Regions from separate parts of the Mycobacterium sp. HM-7 genome, predicted to be linked through region 1. Evidence: predicted binding sites of a transcription regulator. Region 1 holds the regulator's gene; each other region holds the start of a gene.
What was found. The regulator LexA, encoded in region 1, represses DNA repair genes until DNA is damaged. The targets are predictions, from matches to a motif close to CGAACANNTGTTCG.
Positions count from the first base shown of each region.

Region 2: the regulator LexA is predicted to act here: its motif matches at 1,789-1,802, upstream of ACWW1C_RS18975 (DUF222 domain-containing protein).
Region 3: the regulator LexA is predicted to act here: its motif matches at 1,287-1,300, upstream of ACWW1C_RS22765 (DUF222 domain-containing protein).

Region 1 is NZ_CM132657.1:2,430,891-2,434,165, reverse strand. It holds gene nrdR (transcriptional regulator NrdR) at 1-193, opposite strand, end outside; gene ACWW1C_RS11685 (LysM peptidoglycan-binding domain-containing protein) at 305-778, opposite strand; gene lexA (transcriptional repressor LexA) at 1,041-1,730, shown strand; gene ACWW1C_RS11675 (sunset domain-containing protein) at 1,795-3,275, opposite strand, start outside.
Region 2 is NZ_CM132657.1:3,926,537-3,929,811, forward strand. It holds gene nuoN (NADH-quinone oxidoreductase subunit NuoN) at 1-431, shown strand, start outside; gene ACWW1C_RS18975 (DUF222 domain-containing protein) at 538-1,776, opposite strand; gene ACWW1C_RS18980 (hypothetical protein) at 1,998-2,480, shown strand; gene ACWW1C_RS18985 (polyketide cyclase) at 2,477-2,971, shown strand; gene qcrB (cytochrome bc1 complex cytochrome b subunit) at 3,073-3,275, shown strand, end outside.
Region 3 is NZ_CM132657.1:4,723,137-4,726,411, reverse strand. It holds gene ACWW1C_RS22765 (DUF222 domain-containing protein) at 36-1,274, opposite strand; gene ACWW1C_RS22760 (DeoR/GlpR family DNA-binding transcription regulator) at 1,445-2,203, opposite strand; partial or broken gene ACWW1C_RS22755 (PTS mannitol transporter subunit IICBA) at 2,228-3,275, opposite strand, start outside.

The sequences.
Region 1 (3,275 bases):
TGATCACCTTGTCCCGGCTGAACGGTTCGGTGACTCCGCTGCGTTTGACCACCGAAACGACCGCAGTCTCCACCGTGGTGAACCGGCGACCGCATTCCGGGCACGACCGGCGACGCCGAATCGCCTGCCCTTCATCAGCTTCTCGCGAATCGACCACACGCGAGTTCGGATGCCGGCAGAACGGACAGTGCATCACCGCTCCTTCGCCGCACCGACAATCGACCGTTTCGAACGGTCTCGAGCCTACCCGTGCCGCTCTGACGCGGCCGGGCGCCGTGCCGATCGAGGTGCGCACGGGCTGTCCTCAGCCGACCGGCGCGATCAGCGTCTGCCCGGCGTTCAGCGCCACCGACGGCAACTTGTTCAGTTCCTTGATGCGGTCGACGACGGCGCTGACCGGTGCGTCGGGCGCCACCCGCCGCGCCACCTGCTGAATCGACTCTCCCGTCTGCACCCGGACCACCGCGAGCTGCGCGGGCACGGAGGCGGCCGACGAGGTCGGCTGGACGGCCTCCCCGAACTGCGCCACCAGGCCCAGCCATACGGTGATCCCCGCCGCGACCAGCGCCAGCATCACCGTCGTCAACGGCGTGATCGGGTTGCTCCGGTGCGAGGCGCGAGACGTCAGCACGCCGGTGCCCCGGTGCCGGAACGCCGCACCCGAGGGACGGGAACCGGCCGGCCGCAGCCGGGCCTGCCGCTGACGATTCACATCTCCACGCCGAGGCACGGTGCGGACGACGACGTCGGTCGGGTATTCGCGGGTGATGACGGTCATGTCGGTTCCTCTCAGGAGTTCGTACATAGGTTCGATCGCTCTTATGTTCGACTATATCGCCCAAACGTTCGAACGGTAGAACATGTGATCGAACTGTTGCGAACGATACGACCACCCACCGACAAGTTCCGTTCCGCGACTTCGTCACCGCTTTCACCACGTCACAACCGGCGTCACAACCAGATCCCGCCCGCGACACGCCGATCCGGCCATCTCGAACACATGTTTGATGATTCGGGTGCACTGGGCTAGATTCGTCCCTATGAGCGACAGCACCGATACCCCGGACACCCAGACAGGCGGACGATCCAGCAGCCTCACCGAACGTCAGCGGACCATCCTCGACGTGATCCGCGCCTCGGTGACCACCCGCGGCTACCCGCCCAGCATCCGGGAGATCGGCGATGCCGTCGGCCTCACGTCAACCTCGTCGGTGGCCCACCAGCTGCGCACGCTGGAGAAGAAGGGTTATCTGCGCCGGGACCCGAACCGTCCGCGCGCCGTGGACGTCCGCGGCGCCGACGACGCGACCGGAGCCACCATCACCACCGATGTCGCCGGTTCCGACGCGCTGCCCGAGCCGACCTTCGTCCCGGTGCTCGGCCGGATCGCCGCCGGCGGCCCGATCCTCGCCGAGGAGGCCGTCGAAGACGTCTTCCCACTCCCCCGAGAACTCGTGGGCGAGGGCTCGTTGTTCCTTCTGAAGGTGGTCGGCGAGTCCATGATCGACGCCGCGATCTGCGACGGCGACTGGGTCGTCGTGCGGCAGCAGAATGTGGCCGACAACGGTGACATCGTCGCGGCGATGATCGACGGCGAAGCCACGGTGAAGACCTTCAAGCGCGCCAAGGGCCAGGTGTGGCTGATGCCGCACAACCCGGCATTCGATCCGATCCCGGGCAACGACGCCGTCGTCCTCGGCAAGGTCGTGACCGTCATCCGCAAGATCTGACGCCCGCCGGACCTACAGGTGAGCCCCGCTGCAGTCGCTCGCAGCGGGGCTCAACCGTCTACGGTCAGCCTCGAACGAATCCGTTGGTGACCGCGAATTCCTCACTGGCGAACCAGATTTCAACGTCGGCGTCGTCGTATCCGGGAGCCCCCGGCACCCAGTACAGGCCTGATTTGGTGTTGGCCTTGATGACGTAACCTTCGGGCGGCTCGGCACCGGTCGCGACGCGGAACGACATCTGCGCGGTCTCGGGCTCCTCCGCGCCGAGCGCGTGATGCCTGCCGCTGGCCGGGCCGGCCGCGGTGTCCTCCGCGGGCGTCGCGATCGCAGGCGGCTCGTCGACGTGCGGCTCGGCCTCGGCGACCTGCTCCTCGGGCTGGGGCGCACGTTCATCAGCGTCCTGGTCCCCGGCGTCGGCAGCAGCCGGCGCAGCCCAGGCTCGGTCGCCCGGATTCCGCGGCCGAAGGCCCGCGAAGCCCGCCAACCCGGCAGCGGTCAGACCCGCCGCCGCGCCACCGCGACGCAGCGCGTCCGGCAGTTGCACCGATGCCGTCGGCTCATCGGCTGGTTCGTCAGCGCCATCGGCGTCGCTCGCCTGCGGCTCTGGCTCGTAGGGCTCGGCCGCGTCGACGGGCTCGGCGTCAACTTCGGCTTGCGTCTCAGCATCGGCGTCCGGCTCACCGGCGACCGGCTCGTCCGCGGGCTGCTCGGCCGTGAAATCGGGGTACACCGTCGGCGCGGTGTCGATGACGTCCGGGTTGCTCTGGAACGCGGGGCCACCGTGCGGGCCGTCGAATTGCTGGTCCTCCGCCGGGAATTCGTCGCTGTACTCGCTGTCGACGCCGCCGTCCGCGTACTGCGGGTCGCCGTACTCTCCGTCGCCGAACTCGTGGTCGTCGTAGTCGTACGCATCCTGGTCATCGGGGACTTCCTGACCGGCACCCCGCCGGCGCCGCAGCAGGGCCGCGATCACGATGCCGACCACCACCAGCAACAGCGGGATGATCGCCAGCAGCCACCACCAGTGGAACTCGTACCACTTGCCGGCCTCGTCGGACTGGGAGGTCACGCCGCCCGGCAGGTCGACGCTGGGCACCTGCAGACCGCTCAACTGCGACGCAAGCTCCGCCGGCTCGGTGCTGAACGCACGGCTGGACTTGTTCCACGAGACCGAGCCGCCGGTGAACTTCTGGCTGACGACGTCGCCGTTCACCGTCTGGTCAGCGGTCGGCGCGCCGAGCTTCCCGGTGGCGCCGCCGAGCTTGTCCCACGCCGCGTTCATCGCGCCGCGGACGACGAACGCGCCGTGCTCGGGTGTCCAGAATATCGCCGGGTTGTCGGCCGCGGCGAAGGTGGCGATCCGACTCGTCGGCGAAATGCCGCCGTCGGTCTCGTTGCTCGCCGGGAATCCGAGATCGCCCTGCGGCCCACCGGCCGCGCGGTACTTGGCCAGCACGTCGCCGGTGACCGCGTGGGCGCCGGTCGCCGGCGAATAGAAGATGGTGCCGCCGGCGAAGTTCTGCGCCACGCCGTCACCGACCTTGT
Region 2 (3,275 bases), 1.5 Mb from region 1:
CGTTCGCGGTGGTGAGTGTGGTGCGCCGCGCCGACGGTGACGAGGAAGACGACCTACGCCGGTGGGCCGGGCTCGGGCGCCGGCATCCGTTCTTCGGTGTGGTCTTCGCGTTGTTCCTGTTGGCGTTCGCCGGCATTCCGCTGACGAGTGGATTCGTCAGCAAGTTTGCCGTCTTCAAGGCCGCGGCCGAAGGTGGCGCCGCATCCCTGGTTGTGATCGGCGTGATCGTCAGCGCCGTCGCCGCGTACTTCTACGTCCGGGTGATCGTGCTGATGTTCTTCACCGATCCTGTCGAGGATGGCCCAGAAGTGCAGTCGGGCACCCTCAGTACCGCGATGATCGGACTCACCGCCTTCGTGACGCTGGCGCTGGGTGCCGTCCCGCAACCGGTACTGGACCTGGCCAACCACGCGGGCCAGTTCCTGCGGTGAGCAGCTGACCAACCGCCGATCTGCGCAACCTGCAGACCGACACCCAGCTCCGTACACTGTTGAATTATCAAGGTGCACAGCAGGTTTGAGGACGCACCTGCGGTGGTTATGCAGCGTGGTCGAGTCGCATGGTGCGGCGGTTATAGGCGGGTATCGGTTGTCGGTGTGGATCGACGGTCGCGGGTGGGATGAGCCAGGGGTGTTTGTCCAGGCCCATGACGACGTCCCAGCCGTCGTGGTGGACGTTGGCGTGGCAGGCCGGGCACAGCAGGCATCCGTTGCCCAGTGATGTTTCGCCGTGGTGGGTCCAGTGCACGATGTGGTGGGCGTGGGTACGCCCGGGTGGGGCGCCGCATTTGATGCAGCACTGATCCCTCAGATACAGGGCTTTACGCAGAGGCGCCGGGAACAGGCGCTTGTCCCGGCCCATATCGAGGGGTACCTGTTCGCCGTCCACGATCACCGCCGTCACCGCGGTGTCGCAGGTGAGCCTCTCCAGGGTCATGGTGCTGATCGACCCCATGAACTCCAACTGAGCGAGGTCCGGGGTGTCGGCAGGCACCGTCACCAACAACTGGGTCCGCGGAGCGGAGGCGATGTCCCCGCCGCGGGCGGCGATATCCAACACGGTTTCGAGGGCATCGGCCCGCCGCCGGGAAGCCGACCTGGTGTCGGGGGTGCCGTCGGGTTCGGGGCGCGGCGCCGACAGCTCTTCGACCGCGGCCACCAACTTGGCGCCCACTTCGGCATCCAGATCCGCCCGCACCTGCAGGCGTCCATCGCTGGTGACGCGGTGATCGAGGGTGTTGATCGAGCGGTCCTCCGCCGCCGGCAACCCACCCTCGGCGGCCGCATGACGGTTCCCCAACCGCCGAGCCCGGTCACCGATCGCGGCCGGAGTAGCCCCCGAAAAGAACTGCCCCAACAAATCCGTCACCTGCGCGAACCGGGCCTCCTCATCCACCCGACCGGGTGCACGCGCCTGAATGTGGTTGATGCCCTTGACGATCGCATCGACATGCTCACCGGAGACCACCCCATCGCCGGCATGCGCCGCCAGTGTCGGCAACAACGGCAGCGCGCCACCGACCCGAACCAGCCTCTCGGCCACCGACGGCGCGCAGCCCAGCGACATCAACAGCTCCCGCAGCGTCCGCCCCTGTGAGGCGGCCACCCCACACCGGTCCAGCACCCCGGTAAGAATCACCGCCAGATGATCGACCACATTCCGCAGCCTGAACAGACACCGCGCTACCTCTAGTGCGTCGTCCCCGGCCATCTCGTCGGGAAGGACCACGTCACGTAGGTGGTCGAGGATAGGGCTGAGATTCGGTGCGATTCCCATAACACACTGTATCGAACATATGTTCGAACCGCAACCAGTTTCCGGCTCCCTGGGCGATCCGAGTCAGACACACACCGCATCATGAGCGACGACCGCGACCGTCGCGCCGTCCCAACGCTCGCTCAACTCACTTTCGGAGCGCGGTGCCCACCCGAGTGGTACCCGGTTCCGCCACGAAACTGGCCCTGACAAGCGGCCAATGAGTACCTAGCCTCGTAGTCATGGCGACGGAGTCGGCGGTTGGGCATGCCCGCCAGGTGAGCCTGGCAGATGTCCCTCTGCCTCCACACCTCCAACAGGCCGACTACCTCGACGTCTTCGAAGTCACGGTCGCCGAGTCCGACGTTCGCACACCTGAGATGTTGGCGCGGGAGGCGCTCGAACGGTCCGCACCACCTATCCGCGAGGGGATCCGGTTCGCACACAAGGCGTTCCTGCTGTTCCGGCTCGGGCCGGTGGATTCACCACAGCATGTCCTCGGGTGGCGCATCGCAGAGTCGACACCCGATGCAGTTCGCCTGGAGGCTAATTCGCCGGTGATGAACGGAACCTTGATCCTGCGGCGAGCGAATGCCTCGACAGGCCAACTCATCACCGCACTGCACTACAAACACCGGCGGGCTGCGGCGGTGGTCTGGCGGGCCATCGGCCCCATCCATCGTGCGGCCGCCCCGTACCTGATGGACAACGTGGTCATCCGATGATCGGTGACCGCTGGGGCGTCACCGACGCCGAGACCATGGCGCGCTACGGCTGCGACAACTACGTCGCCAGCCCCGCACTCGAGGCGTGGCGCGGAGTGTCCGTGAACACCACGCGAGATCGGTTGTGGCCGTGGGTTGTTCAAGTTCGCCTGGCGCCGTACTCGTACGACTGGATCGACAACCTCGGCCGGGAATCTCCGCGCGAGCTGTACAACCTGGACGATCCCCGACCCGGTGATCCGTTCACCGCGAGCGCCGGCCGACCACTGGGCAAGGTGCTCTCGGTGGAACATCAGGTTCAGTTGACGGCGCAGATCATCGGCGCTCACATGTCCTATCAACTCACCCCGATCGACGAACACAGCACTCGGCTGGTATTGAAAGTGACTGCGCCGCAATCCTGGCGGCTCGCCGCTCCCCTGCTCAGCGTGGGCGATCTCGTGATGGCGCGGCGGCAGCTGCTCAACTTGAAGCAGCTCGCCGAAAAGTAGCGGACGCCCGATTTGTGATACAGGTCACAGCGCGGACCTGTCACAAAATGCGCTCCAGATGCATCTCAAGGGTAGGGCGTTCATCGCAATAGGAGGCAGACATGGAAGCCGGCTCGGTCCTGCGAACTCAACGACAGACACCGGCGTCGAATCGCCTTGCCGCCCAGGGGAATGCGATCGACTCGCGGCACCACCCGTCGGGCGCGGTACGTCGGCAGCTGAACAAGGTCTTCCCGACGCACTGGTCGTTCCTGCTCGGTGAGATCGCGATGTACAGCTTCCTGGTGCTGCTGCTCACCGGTGT
Region 3 (3,275 bases), 2.3 Mb from region 1:
AGTTGTCAAGGTGCACAACGCTTTCAGGCTGCGCGCTAGGCAGCTACGTCCAGTCGCATGGTGCGGCGGTTGTAGGCGGGGATGGGTTGTCGCTGTGGGTCGACGGTCGCGGGTGGGATGAGCCAGGGGTGTTTGTCCAGGCCCATGACGACGTCCCAGCCGTCGTGGTGGACGTTGGCGTGGCAGGCCGGGCACAGTAGGCATCCGTTGGCCAGTGATGTTTCGCCGTGGTGGGTCCAGTGCACGATGTGGTGGGCGTGGGTACGCCCGGGTGGGGCGCCGCATTTGATGCAGCACTGATCCCGCAGGTACAGGGCTTTACGCAGAGGCGCCGGGAACAGGCGCTTGTCCCGGCCCATATCGAGGGGTACCTGCTCGCCGTCCACGATCACCGTTGTCACCGCGGTGTCGCAGGTCAACCGCTCCAGGGTCATGGTGCTGATCGACCCCATGAACTCCAACTGAGCGAGGTCCGGGGTGTCGGCGGGCACCGTCACCAACAGCTGGGTCCGCGGAGCGGAGGCGATGTCACCGCCGCGGGCGGCGATGTCCAACACGGTTTCGAGGGCGTCGGCCCGCCGCCGGGAAGCCAACCTGGTGTCGGGGGTGCCGTCCGGTTCGGGGCGCGGCGCCGACAGCTCTTCGACCGCGGCCACCAACTTGGCGCCCACTTCGGCATCCAGATCGGCCCGCACCTGCAGGCGGCCGTCACTGGTGACGCGGTGATCGAGGGTGTTGATCGAGCGGTCCTCCGCCGCCGGCAACCCACCCTCGGCGGCCGCGTGCCGGTTGCCCAGGCGCCGGGCTCGGTCACCGATCGCGGCCGGAGTGGCACCTGAGAAGAACTGCCCCAACAAATCCGTCACCTGCGCGAACCTGGCCTCCTCGCTGACCGGACCTGGTGCACGCGCCTGAATGTGGTTGATGCCCTTCACGATCGCATCGACATGCTCACCGGAGACCACCCCATCGCCGGCATGCGCCGCCAGGGTCGGCAATAACGGCAGCGCGCCACTGACACGCACCAGCCGGTCAGCCACCGACGGTGCACACCCCAACGAAATCAACAGCTCCCGCACCGTGCGGCCCTGCGCCGCTGCAACACCACTGCGGTCCAGAACTCCGGTCAGCACCGCCGCCAGATGATCGACCACATTCCGCAGCGTCATCACACACTTCGTCGCTTCCACGGCGTCGTTCCCGTCGATGTCATCGGGGACGACGACGTCACGCAGGCGGTCGAGAAGGGGGTGGAGATCCGGTGCGATTCCCATAACACATTGTATCGAACAAATGTTCGAATCGCAACCAATTTTTCGGCCCCAGATGAGCACATCGGTGACAGGTTGGGCGATCTTGGTGGAGGCAGTCCTGCCCGCGGGCTCGGTAGCGGCCGTCCGGTCCGACGGTGTCCATTCGGTCGCCTGCGGTTCGGTTGCGATGCTCAGGCACGCACGATCGACGGCCCCAAGGCTTCGTAACGGTGTGCGTCTGCGGCGGGCAACTCGGTGCCGGTCACGATGGTTTCGAAATCGCCGACGTCGGCGAACCGGCAGAAGCTGGTGACACCGAACTTGGAGTGCGCGGCCACCAGGATGCGGCGCATCGCGACTGAAACGGCCGTCTGCTTGACCGCCGCCACAGCGGGATCCGGGGTGGTCAGCCCGTGCTCGGGGGTGATGCCGTTGGTGCCGAGGTAGGCGACGTCGATGACCAGGCTGCGTAATCGCTCCACTGCCCAGTTGTCGACCGTGGCCAGGGTTCGTCCGCGCATTCGTCCGCCGAGCAACAACACCGTCACGGTCTCGCTGTGGGCGAGTGCTTCGGCGGCCAACAGCGACGACGTCACCACAGTCAGCTCCTGGTCCGCCAGCCGCTCGGCGATCAGTCGCGGGGTGAAACCCTCATCCAGATAAACGGTTTCGGCTCCGTGGAGCAGATCGGCGGCCGCGGCCGCGACCCGGTGTTTCTGGGCCAGGTCGATCTGGCTCCGGTACTCCACCGTCGATTCGAACGCTGCGGTCTCCAGCGGTATGGCTCCGCCGTGGACCCGTTTGAGCATGCGCCGTCCGGCCAGCACCTTCAGGTCGCGGCGGATGGTCTCCGACGCCACGTTCAGTTCTTCGGCCAGGGCCAGCACCTCGACCCGCCCGCGGGTGCGGGCGAACTCGACGATGCGGCGCTGGCGGCTGTCTGAATCCACGGATGACATTCTTGCGGTCCTCGCTCACCGGGCTTCGCTCAGCACCGCCCGGATCTCCTCGGGGGTGCCGGCCCGGCGCAACCGCTCCACCTCGTCCTTGTCCAGGAACACCTGGGCGATCCGGGTGAGAAGCGCCATGTGGTCCTTGCCGGCGCCGGCGATTCCGACCACGAACTCGGCGGGCTTGCCGTTCCAGTCGATGGGTTCGGGATAGCGGACGAACGAGATCCCGGAGTGGCGGATCGCGCCCTTGGCTTCGTTGGTGCCGTGCGGTATCGCCAGGCCGTTGCCCATATAGGTCGATACCGATTTCTCCCGCTCGTGCATGGCGTCGACGTAGGCCTCGTCCACGGCCCGGGCGGCGACCAGCAGTCGGCCCGCCTCCGTGATCGCGGCCTCGGCGGTGGTGGCCGAGCCGGCCAGTACGATCGAATCGAGTGACAGCACATCGTCGGACTGAGCGTCGGCAGCGGCGGGTTCGGTTGGGGGCGTGGCGGATTCGCCGGAGGGCTGAGGGGCGCCATTGGTGCGGCCCAGCAGTTCGAGGATTTCGTCGTAGCGCGGCGAGTTCATGAAGTCGTCGACCGAGACGTGGATCGCCGACGGCGTCTTCTGCCGGGCGCGGTCGGTGAGATCACGATGGGTGACAGCCAGCCCGTAGGTGTCGGTGAGATTGGAGATTGCCTGGTTGACCACCGTCACGCCAGTGAATCCCGCGTCTCGGATCTTCTTGCGTAGCACCGAGGCGCCCATCGCCGACGAACCCATGCCGGCGTCGCAGGCGAACACGATATTGGTGATGGGCGCGGTCGAGCCACCGACCAGCGCCGCGGCGACACTGGACCGCTTGCCCTTCAGTGTTTCCATTTCGGCTGTGGCGGCGGCCAGGTCGGGCTCATCGGTGGCGCGGTCGGTCTTGAGCAGTACAGAGGCCACTGCGAACGAGACGGCTGCCGCCGCGAGCACCGACAATGTGACGCCGACGTAGCTACCCGTCGCGGTCTGGGCGTAGACGGCGATGATCGAACCGGGCGCGGCCGGGGCGCGCAGGCCGGAGCCGAACAGGACGTTG